Regions from separate parts of the Pseudomonas sp. XP1 genome, predicted to be linked through region 1. Evidence: riboswitches for the same ligand, from Rfam matches in the RefSeq annotation. Region 1 holds a riboswitch; the other holds the start of a gene.
What was found. Region 1 has a riboswitch for thiamine pyrophosphate ahead of ACK1U9_RS16005 (TenA family protein). Riboswitches for the same ligand answer to the same signal wherever they lie in the genome.
Positions count from the first base shown of each region.

Region 2: another riboswitch for thiamine pyrophosphate. It lies ahead of thiC (phosphomethylpyrimidine synthase ThiC); the one in region 1 lies ahead of ACK1U9_RS16005 (TenA family protein).

Region 1 is NZ_JBNRIJ010000017.1:8,857-23,290, forward strand. Features, by position in the region: gene ACK1U9_RS15945 (aldo/keto reductase) at 1-331, opposite strand, end outside; gene ACK1U9_RS15950 (Dyp-type peroxidase) at 421-1,284, opposite strand; gene ACK1U9_RS15955 (bile acid:sodium symporter family protein) at 1,470-2,363, shown strand; gene ACK1U9_RS15960 (sterol desaturase family protein) at 2,482-2,949, opposite strand; gene ACK1U9_RS15965 (GNAT family N-acetyltransferase) at 3,116-3,625, shown strand; gene ACK1U9_RS15970 (sensor domain-containing diguanylate cyclase) at 3,754-5,322, opposite strand; gene ACK1U9_RS15975 (DUF4142 domain-containing protein) at 5,475-5,975, shown strand; gene ACK1U9_RS15980 (hypothetical protein) at 5,984-6,235, shown strand; gene ACK1U9_RS15985 (DUF6021 family protein) at 6,344-6,514, opposite strand; gene ACK1U9_RS15990 (DNA-binding protein) at 6,570-7,556, opposite strand; gene codA (cytosine deaminase) at 7,785-9,026, opposite strand; gene tenA (thiaminase II) at 9,253-9,915, opposite strand; gene ACK1U9_RS16005 (TenA family protein) at 9,912-10,559, opposite strand; TPP riboswitch at 10,639-10,753, opposite strand; gene ACK1U9_RS16010 (Ig-like domain-containing protein) at 10,995-14,387, shown strand.
Region 2 is NZ_JBNRIJ010000030.1:15,372-29,805, forward strand. Features, by position in the region: gene ACK1U9_RS20645 (aldo/keto reductase) at 1-206, opposite strand, end outside; gene ACK1U9_RS20650 (NAD(P)/FAD-dependent oxidoreductase) at 203-1,378, opposite strand; gene ACK1U9_RS20655 (DMT family transporter) at 1,539-1,871, opposite strand; gene ACK1U9_RS20660 (LysR family transcriptional regulator) at 1,959-2,849, shown strand; gene waaA (lipid IV(A) 3-deoxy-D-manno-octulosonic acid transferase) at 2,861-4,132, shown strand; gene ACK1U9_RS20670 (TolC family outer membrane protein) at 4,284-5,720, opposite strand; TPP riboswitch at 5,880-5,986, shown strand; gene thiC (phosphomethylpyrimidine synthase ThiC) at 6,141-8,021, shown strand; gene cytX (putative hydroxymethylpyrimidine transporter CytX) at 8,187-9,470, shown strand; gene ACK1U9_RS20685 (RsiV family protein) at 9,439-10,185, opposite strand; gene ACK1U9_RS20690 (NUDIX domain-containing protein) at 10,371-10,988, shown strand; gene ACK1U9_RS20695 (DUF1249 domain-containing protein) at 10,979-11,431, shown strand; gene cpdA (3',5'-cyclic-AMP phosphodiesterase) at 11,517-12,317, shown strand; gene ACK1U9_RS20705 (YqiA/YcfP family alpha/beta fold hydrolase) at 12,480-13,088, shown strand; gene parE (DNA topoisomerase IV subunit B) at 13,124-14,434, shown strand, end outside.

The sequences.
Region 1 (14,434 bases):
TGGCGATGAAGCATTGCCGGTGCCAGCCGCCCTCTTCCAGCAACTGGCCAAGAATGCTGTCGGCGCCGCCGTAGTTGGGCGAGGTGTCGATGACCCGGCCACCGCCTTCGAAGAACGCCTTCAGTACAAGTTTCAGCTGCTGGTACTGAGCCGAGCCGGCTTGCACTTCGAAACTGCCGGAAGTTCCTGCACCGATCACCGGCAGCGCTTCACCGGTGGTCGGCACGTTGCGGGTCAGCAAACCCTCCGGGGCAGCGGAGTGCAACCAGGGGCTGGCGGCCAGCAAGCCAAGGGTGGCACCCGCGCGTAGGACATCACGACGTGCGTACATGGAAAAGCTCCCGTCATGAAGCGGAAATTTCCAAGGCTAGCCGCTGTACCCCGCTGCGTCCGGTGTTTCTGTATCTGGATGTTTAGCGATCAGACGTGCAGCAGCAGGCTCAGGTCGATACCCGTCTCGCTCATGGGCGGGCACCAGTAGTACCCACCGGTCAGTGGCCGGCTGAAGCGGTACAGGCCGTCGATGATGCCGTCCTCCAGGCCGCTCATGCGCCGCAGCTGCACCTCGAACGCATCGAAACTATGGCCCAGGGCCACGAAGGCCAGGCCAGCGCCACGTTGGTCGGCCCAGGCCACCGAACGACGAACCATGAACGCTTCTGGTTCGAAACTTTCCTGGGCAGTGCGCTTGACGTGGGCGGACTCGGGGGCGTCCTCGAGCTCTTCGTTGTCGCTGAGGCGACGGCCGATGATGTTGTCCTGGTCGGCCTGGGGCAGCGACTTGAAGTACTCCAGGTCGTGCTTCCACAACTGGAAAGCGGCAAAGCTGGAGCCATCGGCGCCAATGGCCGCCTGCACGGCCTCCTGGTCCACCGGGTTTTCGGTGCCGTCCTCATAGCCGGTCAGGTCATGGCCGCCACGGTGCAGGAAGCCGTCGACGCTGTCGGCCAGGCGCAAGGCCGGTGCCAATGCCTGCTCCAGGGCCTGGGCCTGCAGCAGCAGGTCACCGCGCTGGTTGCCACGCAGCCACAGCCACAGGGCGTGTTGGGTGCTGGGGTTTTCGACCGCAGCATCCAGCTGAGGGAACGCTCGCAAGCCAGGTACTTCACGGCCCAAGGCCTTGGCCAGCGGGGCGCCGACACCCATGATCAACTGTTCGCCATCGACCTGCGGCAGCAAGGCATCGAGCGCAGCAGGCAGGGCCTCGGGCGACTGCAGGGTGAAGAACAGGTGACGGGCGTGGGCCGGCACCGGGGTGGCAAGCAGACCTTGCTGGAACGGCATGACAGGCTAATCCTCGGTAAAAAGCAGGAATGCTACTGTGCCAGCAGGCCCACTGCAACGAGGCATACAGCCTCACCGGCCGCTGCACTTGGAAACAAACGGTTACCAAGTGATGGCGCTTTGCAATTAGCTATCAATCAGGGCCGACCTACACTGCTCGGGATCCTTCGTCCGAGTGACTGCCCATGACCGCCTCACCTTTGCTCACCGCCTTTCTGCCGCTGGCCTTGGGCATCATCATGCTCGGCCTCGGGTTATCACTGACCCTGGCCGACTTCGCCCGCGTGGTGAAGTACCCCAAACCGGTGGTGGTAGGCCTGGTTTGTCAGATCCTGCTGCTGCCGCTGGTGTGCTTCCTGATTGCCAACGGCTTCGGCCTGGAGTCGGCCCTGGCGGTGGGGCTGATGCTGCTGGCCGCCTCGCCAGGCGGCACCACGGCCAACCTGTTCAGCCACCTGGCCCATGGCGATGTGGCGTTGAATATCACCCTGACGGCGGTCAACTCGCTGATCGCGATCCTGACCATGCCACTGCTGGTGAACCTGTCGTTGAGCTGGTTCATGGCATCGGACCAGGCCATACCGCTGCAGTTTGCCAAGGTGATGCAGGTGTTCGCCATCGTTCTGCTGCCGGTGGCGCTGGGCATGCTGGTTCGCCGCTTCGCACCCGCTTTTGCCGCGCGCATGGAGAAGCCGATGAAGCTGGTGGCCGCATTGTTCCTGGCGTTCACCATCGTCCTGGCGCTGGCCAAGGATTGGCAGACCGTGGTTGCGTATGCGCCGGTAGTGGGCCTGGCGGCGCTGCTGTTCAACCTGCTGAGCCTGGGCGTGGGCTACTGGGTGCCGCGCCTGTTGAACATCCCCAAGCGCCAGGCGATTGCCATCGGCATGGAGATCGGCATCCACAACGGCACCTTGGCGATTGCCCTGGCATTGAGCCCTTCGCTGCTGAACAACGCCACCATGGCGGTGCCGGCGGCGCTGTACAGCCTGATCATGTTCTTTACCGCAGCGGCGTTCGGCTGGTGGGTAAGCCGCGGGCATGTGGCGACGCAGCCCAAGGGTGAAACCGTAAATTGAAGGTACCGCTTGTGGCCCTATCGCCGGCAAGCCAGCCCCCAAAGGTACAGTGCTGGGCTGAGGGCTGGCGCTGTCCTTGTGGGAGCCGGCTTGCCGGCGATAGGGCCGGTACAGGTTTTTACAAATGGCTGCGCTTACGCCGCATCTGCTGCTTCAGCACTTTCAGCGGCGGAGCATAGAAAAACCCGAACGACACACTCCCCGTACGCCCCTTCACCGCATGATGCAACCGGTGCGCGCGATGCAAACGCTTGAGGTAGCGGTTGACCGGCCGTGGCTTGCGTGGCCAGTGCCGGTGAAACAACCCGTCGTGGGCCACGACATACAGCACGCCGTACCCCGCCACCCCGCCACCCACCCACTGCAAGGGTGCAAGGCCACTCTTGCCCATGGCCACCAGCAGCGTGGCGATCAGCCCCAGGGCCACAAGGTACAGGTCATTGGTTTCGAGCATGCCCAGTTGCGGCTCATGGTGCGAGCGGTGCAGCCACCAGCCCCAGCCATGCATGATGTACTTGTGAGCCAGCGTGCCAACGCCCTCCATGGCCACCAGAGTGCCGAACAGTACGGCGAGATTGAACAGCATGGAACGGTCCGGGGGATGGCAAGGGAAGGCGCAAGGGTACCGATTGCCCGCGTTTTTTTCCATGCAGGCGTGACCGGATGACGAAAGGTGTAAGCTCGGTGCGCTGGCAATTGCAGCCACAGGTGCTGACGGCAGGCCAGGACGTACAACTGGAAAGGACTTCTTCATGCGCATTCGCCCTACCCTCGAGCACGACATTCCATGGCTACCGGGCGTCGAACGCTCGGCTGCCCAGGCCTTTGCCGCCCGGCCGGCGCTGGCATGGCTGGCGCAAGGAGATGTGATGGACTGCGGCGCCCATCAGGCATTTGTCGAAGCTGGCGGTAGCTGGGTGGCCGAAGAGCCGGATGGGCGCATTATGGGATTTGCCTGTGCCCGGATCGAGGATCATGCGCTGCATCTTCATGAAATTTCGGTGCACCGGGAGGCCCAGGGGCAAGGTTTCGGGCGCAAGCTGCTGCTGCAGGTGATCGATGCGGCGCGTCAGGCCGGGGTGCGGGAGCTGACCCTGACCACCTTTGCCGATGTGCCATGGAATGCGCCGTTCTACGCGCGCATGGGTTTCGAGGTTATCGATGAGGGGCTGCTGGATGCACGCTTGCAGCAGATTCTGGCCAGCGAGCGTGCCCATGGCCTTGAGGGCCGCTGTGCGATGCGCCTTGGCTTGGATAACTAGACCCGCGGCTGCTCTGCAGCCCCATCGCCGGCAAGCCAGCTCGCACGGGGACCGCGCAGTGCAAAAGAGCTGCACATTACCTGTGGGCTGGCTTGCCGGTGATGGGGCCGGTACAGGCACCAGGGCCTTCATTCATCGACACTGACCACTGAACCTTCTGCCACACAATACCTGTCCCGCCCTTGGCGCTTGGCCTGGTACAGCGCCGCATCCGCTGCCGCCATCAGGCGCTCGGCCGTCACTCCCTCCCGCGCCAGGTCACCCACGGCAATCCCCGCACTGAACGATACCCGCCCCAGTGGGCTGCCCGCATGCTCCAGCGGCTGCCGACGCAACAGCTGTTGTACTTCCTGCACCAGCAGTTCCGCCCCGCGAGCATCGGTATCAGGCAGCAGCAGTGTGAACTCCTCGCCCCCATAGCGCACAGCCAGGTCGGCCGGCCGCTTCAGTGCTTGCTGCAGCAACTCGGCAAAGCGCCGCAGGCACTGGTCGCCCGCTGGGTGCCCGTAACGGTCGTTGTAGGCCTTGAAGTAATCCAGGTCGAGCATCACCAGCGCCAGCGGATAGCCCTGGCGTCGTGCACGGCGCAGCTCCGGCTCGAACACGGCATCCAGCCGACGGCGGTTACCCAGGCCGGTGAGGCTGTCGGTCAGTGCCAGGGCCTTCAGGGTCTGATGTGCCTGGAGCAGCGCCCGCTCGATGACGATACGCTCGCGCAACTGGCGCAGCACCACGCCACCAAAGGCCGCCAGCCCCACCAGCAACAACAGCAACAACGCCACCGACTTGATAGCATCGTGCCGCCAGGGCGCGACGATCGATTCCCGCGACAACCCCGCCTCCACTACCAGTGGGTAGCTGCCCAGCGCGCGATAGCCATACAACCGTGGCGTACCGTCCACCACGGCGACCGCTTCGGCCACCCCTTCGCTTGCGTGCGGCAGGTGGTTGCGGAAGATCTCGCTGCTGCTCAGGCTGCGGCCCACCACCTGCTCGACGAACGGCCGCCGTACCAGGATGGTGCCGTCACGCTTGGCCAGCACCAGCGCGCCGCGTTCGTCGATCTTGAAGTCGCCGTAGTAACGCACGAACCACTCCACCTTGATGGTGCCCAGCAACACCCCGGCGAAGCTGCCATCGGCATATTGCAGGCGCCGTGAAATGGGGATGATCAGGTCGCCAGTGGAACGGCTGCGCACCACCGAGCCGATGTGTACGCCACGGTCTGTATGGTCGCGGTGGTAGATGAAATAGTCGCGGTCGCCATTGTTGGCATTGGGCGGGACTACCGCCTGGTCGGTCACGATCCAGCTGCCATCCGGGCCATACACGAACAACCCGTGCAATTGCGGCATGATGCTTTTCTGCTGCACCAGCAAGGCATGCAGACGCGGCCGGTCGATGTGCTCGAAGCCGTCGCCCTCCAGGCGCTCGGCCAGCGCCGCGGTAATTGCATCGACCTGGCGGATGGCGTCTTCGGCATGCTGTGCCGTGGCCCGGGCCAGGTTGGTGACCATGTTCTCGGCGTTGGTGAAGGCGTGCCGGTAATCGCGCCAGATACGCCAGCCTTCAACCACGACGAAGGCCAGCATCACCACCAGCATGAACGCCAGTACCAGGCGGAACAGCGCCACGGCGCGGCCCTCGCCGGTTACCGCGAAGAACCCGTCCTCATCCTGTTTCCTGGCTGCACACATTGAAATCCCTAGCCATACCGCGTTCGCCGCCTTTCACTATAGTTCAGCGCCACCTGGGCGCGGCCGGCCAGTAAAAAGATTAAACCTTTGCCCTCGGTTCACCATCAACCGTACGCGACACTGAGGTCGCGCCACGGTTTAAGGAGTGAAGCATGAGCAGTCTCTTCATCAAGCGCGTCGGTTTCTCCATGGTGTTGGGCTTGGCATCGGTACAGACTATGGCGGCGAGTTCCGATGACTTCGTCGAAGCGGCCACCGAGGCCGGTATTGCCGAAGTGGTCACTGGCAAGCTGGCTCTGGAAAAAACTCAGAATGCCGAAATCAAGACCTTCGCCCAGCAGATGGTCACCGACCACACCCAGGCCAATCAGAAACTTGGCGACATCGCTCGCAAGCTCGATATTTCCGTACCCGATGAGGCGGCAATAACCGACAAGGTCAAGAAAATGATCCTGGAATGGCGGGAGGAGTCCTTTGACAAGTCTTACGTCAACAACCAGGTCGACGCTCACGAAAAGGCGGTGGAGTTGTTCAAGAAGGAAGCGGCATCTTCTGACAAGGCTGAATTGAAGGCCTTTGCCAGCGAAACCCTGCCCAAGCTGGAACAGCATCTGGAGCACGCCAAGGCGCTTCAGGCCAAACATGCCAAGTGAGGGCCGCCATGAGTAACGATGCATTGAAAGCCGAAGTGCTGACTCGCCTGCTGCATGCTCACCCCCAAGGGCTCGGCAAGGAAGTGCTGGACAACTACCGGGGCGAGAAAGCCGTGGCCGGTATGCTCAAGACGCTGCAGGAGGCCGGTTTGATCCAGGATGGCAGCGTTGCGGTGAGCAGCGACCACCAGATCAGCGTGAACTACCCCATCAAACTCTCGGCTGCGGGCGTGGAGGCAGCCAGGCAGGCAGAGTCCTGAGTCAAGCGAGCGTAGCTTGCCTGGCCAAGGCCTCAAGACAGCCTGCCCCAAGCAGTGCCGTGTTGATCGCGAGGGCCGCTGAGCGGCCCTTTGCGACAAATGCTACCTTCACGGTGCTTTTTCGACGTCCCGCGGTGGCTTGGCAGGCCCTTGAGGGTCGACTTGCGGATCCTCCACATCTGGCGAATCGGGGTCGAAACCCAAGTCCTGGCGTTTGTTCGCCTGCTCGGACGAATGGGGCCCTTGGGGATGTTTTCCTGGCTGTTGTGGTTCAGGCATGAGGCTTTCTCCAGTGAGTGTCTAGGGAAGAAACCACCGGCCTGGAAAAGTTTGATTAATCTGTATCCACAGCTAGCTGGGCACGGCATTGAACCAACGCTTCATCACGTTGTTTCAGCTGCTCCTCGAGCTGCTGCAGTTGGCGAGCCTGTTCCGTGCACAAGTCGCGCCTGGCCTCCAGGTTCTGGGCCTGCACATCCAGCTGCCGACGCATTTCCTCGCTGGCACCCTGCGCCTGGGCCAGGATCGTTCGCAAACCCTGGATCTGTGCGTCGCGCTGCTCCAGCAATTCGTCCTGCGCCCTGCAGGCGCTGGCGGCCTGGCGGTGCTCGCCCAACAAGCGCTCGTTGTCGCGGTGCAGTCGGGTCAGCTCGTCCTGCTTGACGATCATGCCTTGCTGCAGCTGACGCACCTCCACCTGCAACTGTTGCAGCTGTGCTTCGTGGCGACGCTGCTCCTGTTCACGCTGTTCGTGGCTGGCGTTGCGGTAGTGTTCCAGCGCATCGCGGGCATGACGGTGCTTGTCTTCCAGTGATCTTACCTGCTCGTCCTTGTCGGCCAGGCGCACCTGCAACTCGCCCAGCGACTGGTTGAGGCTGGCACTGCGCAGCTGTTCGGCCTGCAGGGTGCTTTGGGTGGAGAGCAGCTTTTCCGATTCGGCGGCCAGTGCGGCCACATCGATCTGATGCTGTTGGTGCGCCGCTGCCAGGGCCTGCTGGGCAATCGCCAGCTGTGCCTCCAGCTGTTCGCGCTGTCGAGTGAAGGTGCTTTCGGCCTGCTCGATCTTCAGGTCGGCCTCGTCCTGCAACTGGGTTGCCAGTTGCCCGACCATCCGGCTCAGCACATCACTCAGCGCAATGCCGCCCTCGGAAGCCACGGGCTGCTGGCCGTTCAATTCTTTCAGGTAGCGGTGAATCGTGGTCTTGGAGCCGGTGTTGCCCAGCTCGATACGTATGGCATCGATGCTGGGGTTCTCGCCCCGTGCAATCAGCGCCTGACGTGCCTGCTGCACTACAACCTTGTTTATACCGCCCCGGGCCATGCTTGCTCCTACGATTTTGTACCGTGTTATGTAGTATGTATTTACATACCAATTATGGAGACAGACCATTGCCCGTGCAAACACTTCCTATGGTGGAATAATCACGGCTTATCACATGTGATTGGTTCATGAAGGCCATACAAGGGAACAAACCAGTACGCCAGACAGCAAAACGCCCCGCTCGGCTTGAAGCCGGCGGGGCGTTGCAGAGGGCTGAGGCAGGCAGCGTCAGGTGTAGTGCTCGACCCTGGCAGGTGTTCTACGCATCAACACCTTGCCGTTGCGTATCGACACAAGTGCATGTCCCTGGCTGCGCACCATTTCGTAATCGTCCGGCGCCGACAGCAGCAACAGGTTCGCGGGCCGCCCCACCTCGATGCCGTAGCGCTCGCCCAGGTGCAGGGTGCGGGCGCTGTTGTCGGTAATCAGGTCCAGGCAGCGTTGCAGGTCTTCGTAGCCAAGCATGTGGCAGATGTGCAGGCCGGCCTCGAGAATACGCAGGATGTTGCCATTGCCCAGCGGGTACCAGGGGTCGACGATGGAATCCTGGCCAAAGCACACGTTCATCCCGGCCCGGTCGAGCTCGGCCACGCGAGTGACGCCGCGGCGTTTCGGGTAGTTGTCGAAACGCCCTTGCAGGTGAATGCTCTCGGTCGGGCAAGACACGAAATTGATACCCGATTGCTTTAACAGGCGAAACAGCTTGTAGCAGTAGGCATTGTCGTACGAGCCCATGGCCACGGTATGGCTGGCTGTCACCCGGGCGCTCATGTCGCGAACCCGCGCCTCTTCGGCCAGCACTTCGAGAAAGCGCGACTGCGGGTCGTCGGTCTCGTCGCAATGCACATCCACCAGGCAGCCGGTGCGCTCGGCCAGGTCCATCAGGAACTTGACCGAAGACACGCCCTGATCGCGGGTGTTCTCGAAATGCGGGATGCCGCCAATCACGTCGGCACCGATCGCCACCGCTTCGGCCATCAGCGCCCGGCCGTTGGCGTACGACTCGATACCCTCCTGGGGAAAGGCAACGATCTGCAGGTCGAGCAGGTGACGCACTTCTTCACGCACTTCGACCATGGCCTTGAGCGCGGTCAGGGTGGGGTCAGTGACATCGACATGGGTACGTACATGCTGGATGCCATGGTCCACCAGCATGCCGATGGTCCTTTTCGCGCGGTTCTTGATGTCGTCGTGGGTTGTGATTGCCTTGCGCTCGGCCCAGCGCTCGATGCCTTCGAACAGGGTGCCGCTCATGTTCCAGCGCGGCTCGCCGGCTGTCAGCGTGGCGTCCAGGTGGATGTGCGGCTCGATGAAAGGCGCCACTACCAGGTTCTGCCCGGCATCCAGGTCATCGGCAGCGCGCACCGCCACCCCTTCGGCCTGAGGCACGATGGCGGCGATGCGTTCGCCGTCGAGTTCGATGCGAAACAGGCCGGACCTGCCGCGCAGGCGTGCGTTGATGATGTTCATGATGCTTCTCCCTGGGCTTTGCGGGTGGCCCCTACCAGCATAGTGGCCCAAGCCTTGTGGTATTTGCTACTGGCCCTATCGCCGGCAAGCCAGCTCCCACAGGTAAATCACAGCCTTGAAGTCTGCGCAGTACCTGTGAGCTCCCACAGGTAAACCACAGCCTTGAAGTCTGCGCAGTACCTGTGGGAGCTGGCTTGCCGGCGATAGGGCCGGCGCAGGCAGCAAATCAGGCTCCGTCCAACCCCATCTGCCAGAAGTCCGCCTCCAGGCTGGACGCCTGGCCGAAAATCCCCACCAGCTCGGCAAACCGTTGCTCGGTCATGCTCCGCGCTGCCAGCTCGTCCAGATGCTTGCGCGCCGCGGTGGCGACACCCTGGTAGCCTTCACCGGCATACTCGGCGATCCACTCGCGGTACGGGTGATTGCTCAGATCGCCAATGCGCTCGGACAACGCACGGCCAATCTCGGCATAGCCGATTACACAAGGCGCCAAGGCCACATGCAACTCCAGCAGGTCACCCGCGGCACCACAGTCCAGCACATAGCGGGTATAGGCAACCGTGGCCTGGTGTTCAGGCGCGGCCTCGATATCGGCCTGGGTCAGACCCCAGCGTGCGCACAGGCGCAAGTGCAGCTCGGTTTCATCCAGAATCGCCGCCAGCCCGGCCTGCGCGGCGCGGATGTCGGCCGGGCGCCGGCTCTTGTAGGCGGCCAGCGCCCAGGCGCGGGCGAACTGGATGAGGAACAGGTAATCCTGTACCAGATAGGTGCGAAAGGCGGCTTCGCTCAACGTACCCTCGCCCATCTGGCGCACGAATTCGTGGTCGACGTAGCTGTTCCACTGCGGCGTGGCGGCAGCCTTGAGGCGGTCGAAGATATCCATGCTCATTTTTCCTCCGGGTAGACGGCATCGAAGAAGGCCAGCTCCAGCGCCACGGTGCGCAGGTAGAAGTCAGCTGCCAGCGCGGCTTCCTGCGGGCCGACCCGGTCGAGTTCGGCTTGCAGGAAGGCAACGAAGTCCTGGAATGCCGGGTTGTCGTGCAGGGTGATCCATTCGGCATGGACGAAGTTGTCCGGCATCGGTTTTGGCGCCTTCAGCGCCCAGTCCAGGTACAGGCCTTCGGCGACGTTGAGTACTGCCAGTGCGGCCGCATAGGACCGGGTGGCCGCCGCTTCGCGCATGATCGCCTTGAAGCCTGCGGTTGGCACGGTGTCGGCCGGTTCGCTGCGTTGCGTGGGGCTCACCCCCAGGGCCTCGAAGGCGCGCAGGAAGTAGGTGTTCTCGTCACTGGAGATCATCCCGGCAAAGCGGCCGAAGCGCAGGCGCGCCTCGAACGTGTCGGCGGTGGCGATGGCCGCGCCCAGCAGGGTCAGGAAGCTGTCGAGGAAGCGGTGGTCCTGCACCAGGTAGTCGACCATGATCGGGTCCGGCAGGCTGCCATCGCACAATTGGGTGACGAAGCGGTGGCCAACGGCCGCCGACCAGGTCGGCTCGCTGCGGCGGCGCAGGGACTGGCTGAAGCGTTCGGTCATGTTGCTGTCCTTGATGGAGAGTGACAGCGAGACCGCGGTGGTTGGCATGGACGGGCCTCGCAGTGAGGCCGGCAAAAAGGCAGGTTTCAAGTCCCATCCCTTCGCCGGCATGATCCGGATCAGGTTCGAAGGGTCACCGCGCTGCAGCGTCCAGCGGTTTCTCAGCCCGTTGCCGGGCTCCCCTTGGTGGCGCTCAGGTATACCCCAGGGCGCCGCTGCTGTCACCACCCAATCTGGGGGAAATGGGTGACCCACAAGTGGGGGGCTCACCCATTTTTGACGCCATGGCCATTAGCTCACATCAGGCGCCACAAGGGTTTGTTTAGAAACACATTCCTCGCATTTGGGTTGGCACAGCCGTTGCTCCAGCCCCAAAAACGGGCAAAACGCCACTGATGGCTGAAAGCCATAAGGCCGCGAGCGAGGCATAAGGCAATGAAAACACCTGCCGTGATCCACCCTGCCAGGCATGCATTCCAGCTATCCACCCTCACCACGCTGATGCTCGGCCTCGGGCTGGTGACGGCGACCGCCGCTCCCCTCGACGACAACAGCATGCCACCGCCGACCGACCCGTCGGCCTACACTGACCAGCCAGCCGACCCGACAAAGGCCTTGCTGGACCTGTTCAACATGCCGCCGGCCAACCAAGGTTCGCTGGAGCTGACCAATGGCGTGTACGGCAACCGCGACACGGTAAGCGCCAACAATGTGTTGCCACCGGCCCTGCAAACCGACAACAAATACCCCACCAATGGCAAGCCCAGCCCGCTGTTCGGGGCACTGCCGTTTACCCAGCAGCTACTGCTGTTCGAGGAATTCGGCACGGAAAAACTCGACCCCACGCTGCCGCCGCCAACCCTGACCTTCCCGGTGCCCACCCTGGGTGCGGCACCGGCGCAGGACCCCAACGTGGTTGCGCGCAGCGGCCCTAGCGGCACGGCCCTGGAAGCCTTCCTCAAACAGCCGGGCCTGTACCCGTTCCCGACCCAGTATTCCAATGTGCTCGACCGCAACCCGTGGAAGGCGCAGATTGAAATGTTCCTCAACCGCCAGCCGGTCGGCTCGCCGGCGGAAGGCCGGCCACCAGGAAAAGGCTGGTCGCACCAGCGGTGGAACGAGTTCTACCCGCAGGCGGGCTTCAAGACCGCCCAGGCTGGTGCACGCATCAACCAAGGACTGCGTGACCGCAAGCAACTGCACAACTATGCAGTCGGTGAATTTGCCCCGGGAGGTCTGTACTACCAGACCTCTGACATCCCGAACACGCTCGGCACCACCAAGGGCATCGACACCCGATTCCATCCGAAGATGCCATTGCAAAACCACAAATCGGTATGGACCTTCGACGGTACGTTCCCGCCCAAACTGCTGATGGCGCGCCATGGTCAGCCGATCCTGATGCGCCATTACAACGCCCTGCCGATCGACCCAGCAGCCAACAACGGCTTTGGCCTGCACACCCTCTCCACCCACGAGCACAACGGCCATTCGCCGGCCGAGAGCGATGGCTATGCCAATGCCTACTTCTTCCCCGGCCAGTATTACGATTACCGCTGGCCGTTGCAGCTGGCTGGTTACGACACCATCAACACCCGCGCCCAGGACCCACGCGCGGCGTTCCCCTGCTCGCCGGGGGAAACGCTGTTCGTCAATGACGCCTCGCCAGGGCTGAAAACCTGCCAGAACGGCAGCATCAAGATCCGTGGTGACTGGCGCGAAACCATGAGCACCCATTGGTTCCACGACCACATGATGGATTTCACGGCACAGAACGTCTACAAAGGCAACGCCGTGATGATGAACTACTACAGTGCCCTGGACCGCGGCAACGAGGCCCTGCAGGATGGCGTCAACCTGCGTTTCCCCAGTGGCTCGGGCATGCCGTGGGGCAACCGCGACTACGACGTCAACCTGGTGATCGCCGACAAGGCCTGGGATGCCAACGGCCAGCTGTGGTTCAACCCGTTCAACACAGATGGCTTCCTCGGCGACCAGATCCTGGTCAACTGGCAGTACCGGCCCACGCTCAAGGTGCGCGCGCGCAGCTACCGCTTCCGTATCCTGAACGGCTCGGTGTCGCGCTACTTCAAGTTCGCCGTGGTGCGTGAAATTGCCGGTACCAGTGGCGAATTCAAAGGCCCCACCGGCTCCAACCTGTCGTATGCGCGAGTGCCGTTCCACATGATCGCCAACGACGGCAACATCATGGAACACACCGTTCCGTTCGACGGTACCCTGGACCTCAACGGTGACGGCAACCTGCAGGACAACAACGGCATCCTGCCGCTGCAAGGCATTGCCGAGCGCTACGACATCATCATCAACTTCGCCAAGAACGGCATCAAGGTCGGCGACAAGCTGTACTTCGTCAACCTCGAGGAGCACCAGAGCGGCAAGGGGCCGGAAGGCGCCATCTCGCTGGCCGACGTGCTGTCGGAAAAGTACAAGCCAGTGATCAAGCAGACCACCAAAGGCCCGCGTTGGGAAAATGGTGATCCAGCAATCGGTAAGTTCCTGCAACTAGTGGTACAGCCCTACAGCGGTCAGGACTTGAGCATGAACCCGGCAGACTATGAGCCCGCCAAACCAGGGAAGGCTGCAGGCATGAAGATGCTGCCGCTGCCGATCGACCGCAACTCTGCCACCGACCAGGCCAAACTCCAGGCTGCCCGCCACCGCGAGTTCATCTTCGGTCGCTCCGACGGTACCGACACCCAGCCCTGGACCATCAAGACCGATGGCGGCTTTGGCTACTCCATGGACCCACGGCGCATCAGCGCGGCGCCACAGCTGGCCCAGCAGTCGACCGACGGCGGTTTCAGCGGCGACGGCACCCTGGAAGTGTGGAAGATCATCAACGGCGGCAATGGCTGGAGCCACCCGGTGCATGTGCACTTCGAGGAAGGCGTGGTCCTCAGCCGCGACGGCAAGGCACCGCCGGAATGGGAAAAATGGGCGCGCAAGGACGTGTTCCGCATCGGGCCGGATATCGACTCTTCGGAAGAAGTGGAAGTGGCGATCCGCTTCCGCGAGTTTGCCGGTACCTATATGGAACACTGCCACAACACCCAGCATGAAGACTCGTCGATGCTGCTGCGCTGGGACCTGGAGCACCCAGGCCAGTTCCAGGTGATGCCGACCCCGCTGCCAGGCTGGGATGGCGTGGAGTACGTCGCTTCGGTTGGCCTGCCGACCTTCCGCACCAAAGACCGTGGCGACGACGACCCCATCAACAAGCCGCCAGTCGCGGCCAACGACAGCGCGGCTACCACGGCCGGCAAGCCGATCACCCTGAACGTGCTGGCCAACGATACCGACCCGGAAGGCAACCTGCCGCTGACCGTCGTCGGGCTCAGCCAGCCAGACTCCGGCCAGGGCAATACCAGCACGGATGGCACCAAGGTGACCTACACCCCGCCGGCCACTGTCACCACGCCGTTCACCGCCAGCTTCAACTACTCGGCGCGTGACGCCAAGGGCGCCGAATCGGTAGCGCCGGCCACGGTCAGCATCGCGGTAGGTTCGGCAGCGGTGGTCGACCAGATCCAGGTCACCAGTGCCACGGTACAGGTGCTCAGCAGCAACCGTTTCACCTGGGAAATTGCTGGCACTACCTCGGTGGCCACGGGCAACAGCATCACTGTGACCGCGGCCACTACCGGCGGCCCGGTGAACCTGGGCACCGCCACGATGACCGCTTCCGGCAGCGGTGCCAGTTGGCGGTTGGTGGCAACCACCTCCGGCTACGGCCCGGCCACGCCGGCGACGGTGACCGTGAAGTCGGCGCTGGGGCAGAGCGTGACCGCGCCAGTCAGATACAAGTGAGGGTAAAGCGGGGCTGCCATGCAGCCCCGCTACCGTTATCGACGAGG
Region 2 (14,434 bases), on a different contig from region 1:
GGGGCGGTGTCGATCAGGTTGATACCCAGCTCGCGGGCCTGGGCCAGCAGCAGGCGGGCTTCGTCATCGCCGGGGATGGTGAAGCCGGTGGGGTACTTCACGCCCTGGTCGCGCCCCAGCTTGACCGTGCCCAGGCCCAGCGGCGAAACCTTGAGGCCGGTGCTGCCCAAGGGGCGATGGAAGTCGTGCAGGGTTGGTAGGCTCATGGCAGCAGTTGCTCCCAGGCCGGTACGCCCAGCGGTGGGCGTGGCAGGTCGGCCAGGTCGGCTTGCGCCTGTGGGCGGATACCGTCGCGCTCCAGGTGGCTGATGACCCGGTCGCTGAAGTCCGGTGCCAGGGCCAGCTTGGTCGGCCAGCCGACCAGCAGGCGTTGCTGGTCGGCGAGGAAGGCGTTATCCGGGCGGACCAGGCCCGATTGCGCCGGTTCCGCACGGTTGACCCGCAGGGTGGCCCAGCGCACCTGGCTCTGGTCGACCCATGGCAGCAGGCTGGCGATTTCTTTCTGTGCCGCGGCAATTTGCGCAGCCGGTTCGCGGGCAACACCATCGGCCTCGGCCAGGTCGCCGCCCAGGTACCAGACCCACTGGCCATCGGCGGCCGGGTGGGTGGTAACCGTCACCCGGGGCTTTGGCCCGCCACCCAGGCAATGGGCGTAAAGCGGTTTCAGGTTGGCACCCTTGGCCATCACCATGTGCAGCGGGCGTGTCTGCATGGCTGGCTGGTTGAGGCCCAGGGCATGCAGCAGCTCTTCGGTGCCGGCGCCGGCGCTGAGCACGATGCGCTGGGCGCGGATGTCGCGCTCGTCGACGCGCAGGCCGACCAGGTCGGCGCCCTCGCGCAGTGGCTCGATGCGCTCACCAGCCAGCAGGCTGTCGCCTGCCAGTTCGGCCAGGTTGGCCAGCAGGCTGGGTACATCGATGACCAGTTCGGCCAGGCGATAGACCTTGCCCTTGAAGGCGCGGTCCTGCAGCGCCGGTGGCAGTTGCTCACCCTTCACCTGGTCGACCCGGCCGCGCACGGCCTTGCTGGCGAAGAAGCTGGTGAGGTTGCCGGCCAGGGTGCCTGGTGACCACAGGTAGTGAGCGTCGGACAGCAGGCGAGTGCGGGTCAGATCCAGCTCGCCGCTGCCGCTCAGGGCTTCGCGCCAGCGTCGCGGCATGTCGGCGATGGCTTCCGAGGCGCCGGTCAGGGCACCGTGCAGGGCGTACTTGGTGCCGCCATGGATGATGCCTTGGGACTTGATGGTCTGCTCGCCGCCAAGGCTGGCGCGTTCCACCAGTACTGTCGAGTAGCCCAGCCGGCGCAGGCGGGCATTGAGCCAGAGGCCTGCGACTCCGGCGCCAACGATCAGCACGTCAGTGGAAATGGCGGATGGCATGGCGGTACCTCGAAGACTGGGACAGCTGGCAAGTATACAGGGTATACCTGTGATGGCCCTATCGCCGGCAAGCCAGCTCCCACAGGATGGCATTGACCCAGCGGCCTGTATTCACTCTGTGAGAGCTGGCTTGCCGGCGATGAGGCCCGTACGGGCTGCCTCAATGCCCAGCCGTTTTCGAAAACAGCTGAATCACCACCACTCCACCCACAATCATGGCCATGCCCAGCATCGCCGGAACGTCCAGCTTCTGCCCATAGATCACCAGCGCCGCCACACTGATCAGCACAATACCCAGCCCCGACCAGATGGCATAGGCGATCCCCACCGGAATGCTGCGCACAACCAAGGTCAGCATCCAGAAAGCAATGCCATAACCAACTACCATCAGCAGCAACGGCAAGGGCGTGCTCAAGCCTTTCACCGCTTTCATGGAAGCGGTGGCGATGACTTCGGCGCAGATGGCGATGGCGAGGTAGGTGTAGGCATTCATGGCGGGTTCCTCCGGTAACTGGTCGGGCATTCTAGACGTTGCCTGGATGGGGTAAAGTCATTACCTATCACCAGGGGAGATAGGTCGATGGCCGAGCAGTGGAATCTTGAACAGCTACGTACCTTCCTGCGCGTTGCGGAGCTGCGCTCGTTCTCTGCCGTGGCCCGCGAACAGCGCAAGGCCCAGTCGGCGATCAGCAGCGCGATCGCCCTGCTCGAAACCGACCTGGGGGTCACCTTGTTCGAGCGCAGCAGCGGCCGGCAACCCAAGCTGACCGAGAACGGCAGCGCCCTGCTGGAAGATGCCCGTGAACTGTTGCGCCAGTGCGAGCGGCTGGATGGCCGTGCGTTGGCGCTGATGCGCGGGCAGGAGGCCTTGTTGCGGGTCGCCCAGGACGAAGCCATGCCCTACCAGCCGGTCATCGACAGCCTCGACGAGCTGGCCAGCCGCTACCCGTTTCTGGAGGTGCAGCTGGCCAGCGGTGCCCAGGGCGATGTGGCGCGCAAGCTGGTGGAGCGGCGCGCCGATCTTGGCCTGTTCTTCCACCACGAGAGCATCCCGGCCTCGCTGGAGCGGCGCGCCCTGGGCAGTGTGGAAATGGTCACCGTGTGCGCGGTCGGCCACCCGCTCGCCGGCGAAGGCCGGGTTACCCGGCAGCAGCTGGCGCGCCACCGTCAATTGCTGATTGCCCCGCAGCAAAGCGGCTACCCAGGCGGCGAAGCGATCAGCCCGCAGGTATGGCGCGCCGACAGCTTCTATGCCATGGCCGAACTGCTGATGCGCGGCCTGGGCTGGGCCTGGCTGCCGCGACACGTGGTGCAGTACCCGACCTATCAGGCGCACATGGTCGAACTGGACAGCGAGTGGCAGCCACCGGCCTTGGTGGTGGAGCTGGCCTGGCGCCGCGACGAGCCACTGGGGCCTGCCGCGCAGTGGCTGGCCGAGCGCTTTGCGGTGCACCTGCGCGCGATCGGGTAAACTCCGCGGCCATGAACAGAACTCTCTATACCTTGTTGTTTCACCTGGGCCTGCCGCTGGTTGCGCTGCGCCTGTATCTACGCGCGCGCAAGGCACCGGCCTATGGTCAACGCATTGGCGAGCGCTTTGGCTTCAGCCTGCCGGCCATGCGCCGCGGCGGCATCTGGGTGCACGCGGTATCGGTGGGCGAGAGCATTGCGGCGGCGCCGATGGTGCGTGCCTTGCTCAAGGCCTACCCGGAATTGCCGATTACGCTTACCTGCATGACCCCGACCGGTTCCGAGCGCATTCGCGCCATGTTCGCCGACGAACCGCGCGTGCAGCATTGCTACCTGCCCTACGACCTGCCCTGGGCGGCAGGGCGCTTTCTCGACCATGTGCAGCCGAAGCTGGGCATCATCATGGAAACCGAGCTGTGGCCCAACCACATCCACCAGTGTGCGAAGCGTGGCATTCCGGTAGCGCTGGCCAACGCACGCTTGTCTGAGCGCTCGGCTCGTGGCTATGGGCGTTTTGCCAGGCTGACCCGGCCGATGCTGGCCGAGATGAGTCTGATTGCCGTGCAGACCGAAACCGAGGCTCAGCGTTTTCGTGACCTGGGCGCGCGTCCGGAGTGCGTGCAGGTCACCGGTTCGATCAAGTTCGACCTGAAGATCGATGATCAACTGTTGCCGCGTGCCAGGGCATTGCGTGAACAGTGGGGGGCTGCACAGCGCCCGGTGTGGATCGCCGCCAGCACCCACGAAGGTGAAGATGCGTTGATCCTGCAGGCACATCGGCAATTGTTGCAGGTGCATGGTGATGCCCTGCTGATTCTGGTGCCGCGCCACCCCGAGCGATTCGCTGCGGTGCATACGCTGTGCAGCGAACAGTTCACCACCGTGCGCCGCTCTGCCGGCACGCCGGTCGATGCACAGACTCGCGTCTTGCTCGGCGATACCATGGGCGAACTGCTGTTCCTCTATGCCCTGGCCGACATTGCCTTCGTCGGCGGCAGCCTGGTGGCGACCGGCGGGCACAACCCGCTTGAACCCGCGGCGCTGGCCTTGCCGGTGCTGATGGGGCCGCATGTGTTCAACTTCCTCGAAATCAGCGCGATGCTGCGCGAGGCAGGGGCACTGCAGCAGGTGGACGATGCCGACGGGCTGGCCGAAGCGGTGCGGCGGTTGGTCGAATTGCCGCAGGATGCACAGCGCATTGGCGAAGCGGGCAGGGCGGTGATGCGGGCCAACCAGGGCGCGTTGCAGCGCTTGCTCGATGGCCTGGGTGCACTTATCCGCTGAGTTCTGTGTTGGGTTTTCTGGCCTCATCGCCGGCAAGCCGGCTCCCACAGTACTGCACAAGGCTTAAGGCCAGTGGAGAACCTGTGGGAGCTGGCTTGCCGGCGATGAGGCCATCAAAAGAAACCCACCCTGCGGAAAATCCACCCCTATATCAGGGGCGACGCTCGAAGTTCTTTGCCGCTGCAGCCGCCAGGTCCGGCGGCAGGAAGTCCTTGTCCGGGTTGTAGTCCGGCTTCAGGTACCGCTTGAGGTCCTGCAGGTCCTGCGGGCTCAAGGTGCCGGCCGCCTGCTTCAGGCTCAGGTTGTCGAGGATGTAGTCATAGCGGCTGTTGTTGTAGTCGCGCACCGAGGTGTACAGCTGACGTTGGGCGTCAAGCACGTCGACGATATTGCGGGTACCCACCTGGTAGCCGATCTCGGTGGCTTCCAGCGCGCTCTGGTTGGAGATGATCGACTGCTTGCGCGCCTGCACCTGTTCCACGTCGGTGTTTACCGCGCGGTGCAGGTTGCGGGTGTTTTCCACCACCTGGCGGCGCAGGCTTTCACGCTGCTGTTCGCTCTGGCTCAGGCGCTGGTAGGCCTCGCGCACCTGCGAACTGGTCAGGCCGCCGCTGTAGATCGGGATGTTCAACTGCAGGCCGATGCTGGTCTGCTCGACGTCGCCGCTATAGCGCGAAACGGGGGCCGGTGCGGGGTTGGTGAAACCGAAGTTGTCGTTGTCACCCTTCTGATACTTGGCAACCGCGTCCAGGGTCGGCGCATGGCCGGCCTTGCGCTGGCGCAGGGTTTCCTCGGCAGCGACGACCGCGTGGTTGGTGGCCAGCAGGTTGAGGTTCTGGCGCCCGGCGGTTTCGACCCAGGCCTTGGCGTCGTTGGGTGTAGGGACCTGCACCGGCAAGGTATGGACCACGCCTTGAATCGACGTGTATTCCCGGTTGGTCAGGGTTACCAGGGCCTCGAAGGCATCCTGTACCTGGCGCTCGGCAATGATCCGGTTGGCCCGCGCCGTGTCGTAGCTGGCCTGGGATTGCAGCACGTCGGTCTTGTCGGAGAGGCCGACGTCGAATCGTTCGTTGGACTGGTCCAGCTGGCGCTTGAAGGCAGCTTCCTCGGCCTTGGTCGCGGCCAGGTTGTCCTGGGCACGGAGCACGGCGAAGTAATTCTGCGCGGTTTGCAGGATCAGGTTCTGCTCGGTCGCCGACAGCTCCAGCGCCGCCTGTTCGTTGACCGCCTCGGCCGCCTGCAACTGGAACCAGCGGTCAGCGCGGAAGATAGGTTGCGCCAGGGTCGCACTCCAGGTATTGCCGCTGCGGTTGCTGGTGGCCGATGGTTCGTCCAGCTTGGTGCGGGTGTTCAGCATTTCGGCACCGGCCGAAAGGTTAGGCAGCAACCCGGCGCGAGCCTGTGGTACCACTTCACGGCGGGCGCCGTAATCGGCGCGGGCTGCAGCCAGGTCAGCGTTATTGTCGACCGCTTCCTGGTAGACGCTGACCAGGTCGGTCTTGACTGTTTGGGGCACGTCCGCTGCCCAGACCACTCCGTTGGACGCACAAGACACGGCTATCGCCAGTGAGAGTTTGCGCAGCATAGAGGCAATCCTTGTACGAAATTTAATTACTGAACTGTTGAGTATCGATCGACGGGCCAGTGTAGTGCCATGCGCCCCCGGCAACAATCGCTCGAGTGCCTTTCATCATCCGCGTATTTACCCGCTTGGCTTTGCCGACCACTCCAGTCTAGACTGCGCATGTTCTTGTCGGGGTGCCTTGAAGCAAAGGCTGAGATCGCAAAGTTGCGGATCCCGTTGAACCTGATCAGGTTAGCGCCTGCGTAGGGAACAAGATTGCTCGCCTTCCCGTGGAGCCTCTTGTGCCAGGTCCGGGAATGTCACAGCTGCATGCAGCTTCAGGCACCCTCATATCCGGCACTGCACCCATCAAGGGTGCGTCCGCGCCTTTCAGGTTCACCCCGACATTCCACTGCTAGGAAGCCGTCTGGAGAGCCTGTGATGACCAAACAAGAAAAAGCGATCAACCTCAGCGAATCGGCACAAGTCGATCAGCAGTCCGTGCAACCGTTCCCGCGTTCGCGCAAGGTGTATGTCGAAGGCTCGCGCCCGGACATCCGCGTGCCCATGCGTGAAATCAGCCTGGACGACACCCCGACCGATTTCGGTGGCGAGTCCAATGCCCCTGTGCTGGTCTACGACACTTCCGGCCCGTATACCGACCCCAACGTTGTCATCGATGTGCGCAAGGGCCTGGCCGATGTGCGTTCGGCGTGGATCGAAGCACGCGGTGACACCGAGCGCCTGGCCGGCCTGAGCTCGCACTTCGGCCAGCAGCGCCTGAACGATGCCGAACTGGCCAAGCTGCGTTTCGCCCACGTGCGCAACCCGCGCCGTGCCAAGGCCGGCGCCAACGTCTCGCAGATGCACTATGCCCGTCAGGGCATCATCACCGCCGAGATGGAATACGTGGCCATTCGCGAAAACATGAAGCTGCAAGAGGCGCGCGCCGCCGGCCTGCTCGACGAGCAGCACGCCGGTCACAGCTTTGGGGCCAACATCCCGAAAGAAATCACCCCCGAGTTCGTTCGCCAGGAAATCGCCCGTGGTCGCGCGATCATCCCGGCCAACATCAACCACCCGGAATTGGAACCGATGATCATCGGCCGCAACTTCCTGGTGAAGATCAACGGCAACATCGGCAACAGCGCCCTGGGTTCCTCTATTGAGGAAGAAGTGGCCAAGCTGACCTGGGGCATCCGCTGGGGTTCGGACACGGTCATGGACCTGTCCACCGGCAAGCACATTCACGAAACCCGTGAGTGGATCATCCGCAACTCGCCGGTGCCGATTGGTACCGTGCCGATCTACCAGGCCCTGGAAAAGGTCAACGGCGTGGCCGAAGACCTGACCTGGGAGCTGTTCCGCGACACCCTGATCGAGCAGGCCGAGCAGGGCGTGGACTACTTCACCATCCACGCTGGTGTGCTGCTGCGTTATGTACCGCTGACTGCCAAGCGCGTCACCGGTATCGTCAGCCGTGGTGGCTCGATCATGGCCAAGTGGTGCCTGGCGCACCACAAGGAAAACTTCCTGTACACCCACTTCGACGAAATCTGCGAAATCATGAAGGCCTACGACGTCAGCTTCTCGCTGGGCGACGGCCTGCGTCCCGGCTCGATTGCCGACGCCAACGATGCCGCGCAGTTCGGTGAGCTGGAAACCCTCGGCGAGCTGACCAAGATCGCCTGGAAGCACGATGTTCAGTGCATGATCGAAGGCCCGGGCCACGTGCCGATGCAGCTGATCAAGGAAAACATGGACAAGCAGCTGGAGTGCTGCGACGAGGCGCCGTTCTACACCCTCGGCCCGCTGACCACCGATATCGCTCCTGGCTACGACCACATCACCTCGGGCATTGGTGCGGCGATGATCGGCTGGTTCGGTTGCGCCATGCTCTGCTACGTCACGCCCAAGGAGCACCTGGGCCTGCCAAACAAGGATGACGTGAAGACCGGCATCATCACCTACAAGATCGCCGCTCATGCCGCCGACCTTGCCAAGGGCCACCCGGGTGCGCAGATTCGTGACAACGCCTTGTCCAAGGCACGCTTCGAGTTCCGTTGGGAAGACCAGTTCAACCTCGGCCTGGACCCGGACACCGCCCGTGCCTACCACGACGAGACCCTGCCGAAGGAATCGGCCAAGGTTGCGCACTTCTGCTCGATGTGCGGGCCGAAGTTCTGCTCGATGAAGATTACCCAGGAAGTGCGTGAATACGCTGCCAAGATCGAAACCGTGGATGTGACGGTCGAGCAAGGCATGCGCGAACAGGCCGAGCGGTTCCGCCAGGAAGGCAGCCAGCTGTATCACAAAGTCTAAGACCGCTGGGGCCGCTTTGCGGCCCTTTCGCGACGCAAGGCCGCTCCCACAGGGACTGCGCAAGGCTTGAGGCCAGCGCGGTTTTTGTGGGAGCGGCCTTGTGTCGCGATACGAGGACGCAGTCCTCGCCAGGAACACCAACAACATTGCCGGCGAGCGCCAACCATGACATCTCCCAGCCAATTCTCCCCCGACCACCCGGTCCCAATCGCCCAGCGTATCTTCGGCGCCCGCGACCTGTTCTCGCTATGGTTCTCCCTCGGCATCGGCCTGATGGTGCTGCAGGTCGGCGCCATGCTCGCCCCTGGCCTGGGCCTTGCCGGCGCAGTGCTGGCCATCGCTCTGGGCACCGGTGTGGGTGTGCTGTTGCTGGGGGCTGCCGGTGTCATTGGCAGCGATACCGGCCTGTCGGCCATGGGCACGCTCAAGCTGAGCCTGGGGGGCCACGGCGCGCGCTTGCCGGCGCTGCTCAACCTGCTGCAACTGGTGGGCTGGGGCGCGTTCGAGATCATCGTGATGCGCGATGCCGCCAGCCTTCTGGGCGCGCGGGTGTTCGGCGAAGCCAGCGCCTGGAACAGCCCTGTGCTCTGGACCCTGTGCTTCGGCGCCCTGGCCACCTTGCTCGCGGTCGGTGGGCCGCTGGCGTTCGTGCGCAAGGTGCTGCGCACCTGGGGCATCTGGCTGCTGCTGGGCGCTTGCCTGTGGCTGACCTGGAACCTGTTCGCCAAGGCCGACCTGGCCGTACTGTGGAACCGTGCCGGTGACGGTTCGATGTCGCTGGCCGTGGGCTTCGATATCGCCATCGCCATGCCGCTGTCCTGGTTGCCGCTGATCGCCGACTATTCGCGTTTTGCCCGTAACGGCAAACATGTATTCGGCGGTACGGTGGTGGGCTACTTCATCGGCAACACCTGGCTGATGAGCCTGGGCGTGGGCTACACCTTGGCCTTCGCCGGCAGTGGCGAAGCCAACGCCCTGCTGCTGGCCTTGGCGGGCGCCGGCATGGGCATTCCACTGCTGCTGATTCTGCTGGACGAGTCGGAAAAGGCTTTTGCCGACATTCATTCGGCGGCCGTTTCCACCGGTGTGCTGGTGCGCCTGAAGGTCGAGCACCTGGCGCTGGCCATTGGCGTGCTGTGCACGCTGATCGCCCTGCTGGCGCCACTGGCACAGTACGAGAATTTCCTGCTGCTGATCGGCTCGGTGTTTGCACCGCTGTTCGGTGTGGTATTGATGGACCATTACGTGATCCGTCGCCGCCGCTTGCCAGCACAGGTGCATGGCTTGCATTGGCAGGCACTGCTGGCCTGGGCGGTGGGCGTTGCCGCGTACCATCTGATCGCCGCGCAAGCGCCCGACCTGGGTGCGACCCTGCCGGCATTGCTGCTGGCAGGGCTACTGCACGGGCTGTTGAGCTTCAGCCGCGGCCGGGAAACAGCTCGGGCTTGAGCACGCCATTCAGGCGTGGGTACGGGATCTTCAACTCCACGTGGCCCATGGAGTAGGGCGCGATGGAGTAGACCTCGTACTTGACCACCACCGCGCCGTACGTCAGGGCGATGTGCGGCGACTGCTTGAACGGCCAGGTCTTGATGAACTCGGCGTCCTTGTCCATGCCTACGCTGATCAGCCAGGCGCGGTGTGATTCCTCGACGGTTTTCCAGAAGGTGTCTTCCTGGCCAGGCACCAGCATGTCCTGCAGGGTCAGCACCTTGTCCAGCTTGCGCGAATAGTTGATGAAACCACGCCCGGGCATGCCGTGGGCGCCGCCGCTGTCCAGGTAGCTGGACAGTTCGATGATCACCAGTCCGTCATGCTGCTCGCGTACCTTGGCCTGCAGGTAGCTGCTGTTGCGCTTATCGGCACTGGCCAGGTACTGCTGCTCGTAGGCTTGCAGTGTGGCCGGTGCGTTGCCGCGCTGGTTGTCTTCGGTCAGTTGCAGCAGGCGTTTCTCGACGATGCCATCAAGCTTGGGCAACGCCGGGAAGTGGATCATGTCGATGTTCACCAGCGGGCAGTCGCTTTCACTGCAGCCGGGTTTGACATGCTCCCAGGCATCACGCTTGACCTCGAGCGGCGCCCGGTAGTTGGGCGTGAACAGGCTTTGGCAGGCACCCAGGGCCAGGGCCAGCACAGCCACGGACGTCAGTTTGACAAGTGTCATGAGGATCCTTGCAGAACAGGGAAAAGTCGGCCTTTGACCGTCTGCGCGGCCTTCAGTTCGCCACTAAGCTAACAGAGACAAGGCGCGCTGTCCCGAGTGCGCGAACGGTTGCCGGAAAGGGATGAAACCGGCAGGCGTGCAGAGTAGGATGGCGCGATGCGGTATTCGAGGTAATGAGGATTTCCATGTCAGACGCGTTGAACTCAGTGCCCAAGGGCTTCGAAATCATCGAGCGGGCCAACTGCTTCCAGGGCTTTTACAAGCTCGACAAGCTACGCCTGCGCTATGAATTGTTTGCCGGGGGCATGGGCCGCGAGATCAGCCGCGAACTGTTCGTGCGCCATGATGCGGTGTGCGTGCTGCCGTACGACCCGTTGCGCGATGAAGTGGTGCTGATCGAGCAGTTCCGTGTGGGGGCGCTGGACAAGGTCGACAACCCTTGGCTGATCGAGATGGTGGCCGGGCTTATCGACAAGGACGAGCAACCCGAGGAAGTCGCCCATCGCGAAGCCGAAGAAGAGGCCGGCCTGGCTTTCAGCGCCCTGTGGCCGATGACCCGTTACTTCCCGTCGCCCGGCGGCAGTGACGAATACGTTCATCTGTTTCTCGGACGCTGCAGCAGCGAAGGGGCGGGCGGCCTGCATGGCCTGGAAGAAGAGGGCGAAGACATTCGCGTGCGCGTGTGGTCGTTCGAGGATGCCATGCAGGCGGTGCGCGACGGGCGCATCTGCAACGCGGCGACCATCATCGGTCTGCAATGGCTGGCGCTGAACCGTGATGAAGTACGAGGTATGTGGAAGTGAACCTGCTGCGCGAGCGTTATCGGGTCGACCTGGTCGGGCTGCAGGCAGCCTGCGAGGCCAACTACGCCCGGCTGATGCGCCTGTTGCCAGACATGCGCACCACCCAAAGCTCGCGCCGCATCGGCATGACCCAGGGCGATCAGATGCTCGGTGTGCTGGTACTCGACGTGGTGCTGGCCTGCCCGTACACCACCACCCTGCACGTGCGCCAGGAGCACAGCCTGCCTTGGTTGCCGGTGCCGCACCTGGAAGTGCAGGTGTACCACGATGCGCGCATGGCCGAAGTGGTCAGTGCCGAACACACCCGGCGCCTGCGCAGCATCTACCCGTATCCGAACGAGGCCATGCACCAGCCGGACGAAAAGGCCCAGCTCAACTTGTTCCTCGGTGAATGGCTGAGCCACTGCCTGGCTTGTGGTCACGAACTGGCGAGCGTTCGCTGAAGTGTGACGCAGGTCGTTCGTGGGTGTTTGCTCGCACCCGTTGTGCAGCCATAATTCGCGCTGAATCCGTTCCAGGAGACGGCCGTTGCCTCAGACAGACCAATCGCGCCTCGTGCATGTGGTGCAACTGACCGATGCCCATCTGTTCGCCGACCCGGCCGGCAGCATGCTGGGCCTCAATACCCGTGACAGCCTGCGCCATGTAGTGGCACAGGTGCGGCGGGAGCAGCCGCTTGTCGACCTGCTGCTGTGCACTGGCGACCTGTCCCAGGACGCCAGTGTGGCATCCTATGAAGCGTTCCGTGAGCTGACCGCGCCGTTTGCCGTGCCCACCCGCTGGTTGCCTGGCAACCATGACGAGGCCCGAGTCATGGCGCAAGTGGCGCCGGAGCTGGTACAGGCTGTGACCGATATCGGTGCGTGGCGCATCGTCATGCTCAATACGGCCGTCCCCGGGGCAACGCACGGGCTGCTGGAGGATGACCAGCTGGCAGTGCTGGAAGCGGCCTTGCGAGAGGCGGGTGAACGGCATTGCCTGGTGTGCTTCCACCATCAGCCGGTGGATATCAGCTGTGCCTGGATTGCGCCGATCGGCTTGCGCAATGCCCAGGCGCTGTTCGATATCGTCGAGGGTTATCCACAGGTGCGGGCGCTGCTGTGGGGGCATGTGCATCAGGAATGGGATGAAGTGCGCGACGGCCTGCGCCTGCTGGCTACGCCGTCGACCTGTATCCAGTTCGCTGCGCGCAGCGAGGATTTCCAGGTGAGCGAGGAGCAGCCGGGCTACCGCTGGTTGCGCCTGCATGCCAACGGGCGGTTGGAGACCGGGGTGGAGCGGGCACTGGATTTCGAAGTGAAGCTCGACTTCGATAGCCCGGGGTATTGAGCTGCGGCTGCAGACGCGCTCCTACAGGGAACTGTGGTTGCGACTTCGGTGAAGAAATTGTTGCGAAACCCGTGACACTGCGTCAAAACCCGGCGAACGCGCTACACTGCGCGTCCCTGCGCCCATATCACCGGGCGCGAAGCCAAAGATTCCGGGGGCAGCATGTCGGGTTCCATCCTCTATATCCACGGCTTCAACAGCTCGCCGCTTTCCATCAAGGCGCGCCAGCTCGAGGCCGTGATGCAGCAACTGGGCCTGTCGGCCCAACTGCGGGTGCCCGCTTTGCACCACCACCCACGGCAGGCCATCGCCCAGCTCGAAGCCGCCATCGCCGAACTGGGCGCGCCATTGCTGGTGGGCAGTTCGCTCGGCGGCTACTATGCCACCTATCTGGCCGAGCGCCACGGCCTCAAGGCCCTGCTGGTGAACCCGGCGGTAACACCGCACAAGCATTTCGACGGCTACCTGGGCACCCAGCACAATCACTACACCGGTGAGGCCTGGGAGCTGACCCACGATCACGTGCAGGCCCTGGCCGAGCTGGAAGTACCAGCCCCGGTGGACGCCAGCCGCTATCAAGTGTGGCTGCAGACCGCCGATGAAACCCTGGACTATCGCCACGCCGAGCGCTATTACCGTGCTTGCGCCCTGCGCATCCAGGCCGGTGGCGACCACAGCTTCCAGGGCTTCGCCCAGCGTCTGCCGGCTCTGCTGGCCTTCGCCGGCATTGCCCGTGGGCAGTACGCAGCGCTCGATTTTTCTGTATTTTGACTTTTTTGCATTCACCAGACTGACGACGAGACCCTATGGCCACTCCCAGCGCTAGCGCCTATAACGCAGACGCCATCGAAGTCCTCTCGGGCCTTGACCCGGTCCGCAAGCGGCCGGGCATGTACACCGATACCAGCCGCCCCAACCATCTGGCCCAGGAAGTCATCGACAACAGTGTCGACGAAGCCCTGGCCGGTCATGCCCGTTCGGTGCAGGTCATCCTCCATGCCGACCACTCGCTGGAAGTCAGCGACGATGGTCGCGGCATGCCGGTGGACATCCACCCGGAAGAGGGTGTGTCCGGGGTCGAGCTGATCCTCACCAAGCTGCACGCAGGCGGCAAGTTCTCCAACAAGAACTACCAGTTCTCCGGCGGCCTCCACGGCGTGGGCATCTCGGTGGTCAACGCCCTGTCGACCCAGGTGCGCGTGCGCGTCAAACGTGACGGCAACGAATACCAGATGACCTTCGCCGATGGCTTCAAGGCCAGCGAACTGGAAGTGGTCGGCTCGGTCGGCAAGCGCAACACCGGTACCAGCGTGTACTTCAGCCCCGACCCCAAGTACTTCGATTCGCCGAAGTTCTCCATCAGCCGCCTCAAGCACGTGCTCAAGGCCAAGGCCGTGCTGTGCCCGGGCCTGCTGGTCAGCTTCGAGGACAAGGCCACCGGCGAGAAGGTCGAATGGCACTACGAGGACGGCCTGCGCTCCTACCTGGTCGATTCGGTCAACGAGTTCCAGCGCCTGCCCGACGAGCCGTTCTGCGGCAGCCTGGCCGGTAACAAGGAGGCGGTGGACTGGGCTTTGCTGTGGCTGCCAGAAGGCGGCGACAGCATCCAGGAAAGCTACGTCAACCTGATCCCTACCGCCCAGGGCGGCACCCACGTCAACGGCCTGCGCCAGGGGCTGCTGGATGCCATGCGCGAATTCTGCGAGTTCCGCAACCTGCTGCCGCGCGGCGTGAAGCTGGCGCCGGAAGACGTCTGGGAGCGCATCACCTTCGTGCTGTCGATGAAGATGCAGGACCCGCAGTTCTCCGGGCAGACCAAGGAGCGCCTGTCGTCGCGTGAGGCGGCTGCCTTCGTTTCCGGCGTGGTCAAGGACGCCTTCAGCCTGTGGCTCAACGCCCACCCCGAGCTGGGCATGCAGCTGGCGGAGCTGGCCATCAGCAACGCCGGGCGCCGCCTGAAGGCCAGCAAGAAGGTCGAGCGCAAACGCATCACCCAAGGCCCGGCACTTCCCGGCAAACTGGCCGATTGCGCCGGGCAGGATCCGATGCGCGCCGAACTGTTCCTGGTCGAGGGTGACTCCGCCGGTGGCTCGGCCAAACAGGCACGCGACAAGGAA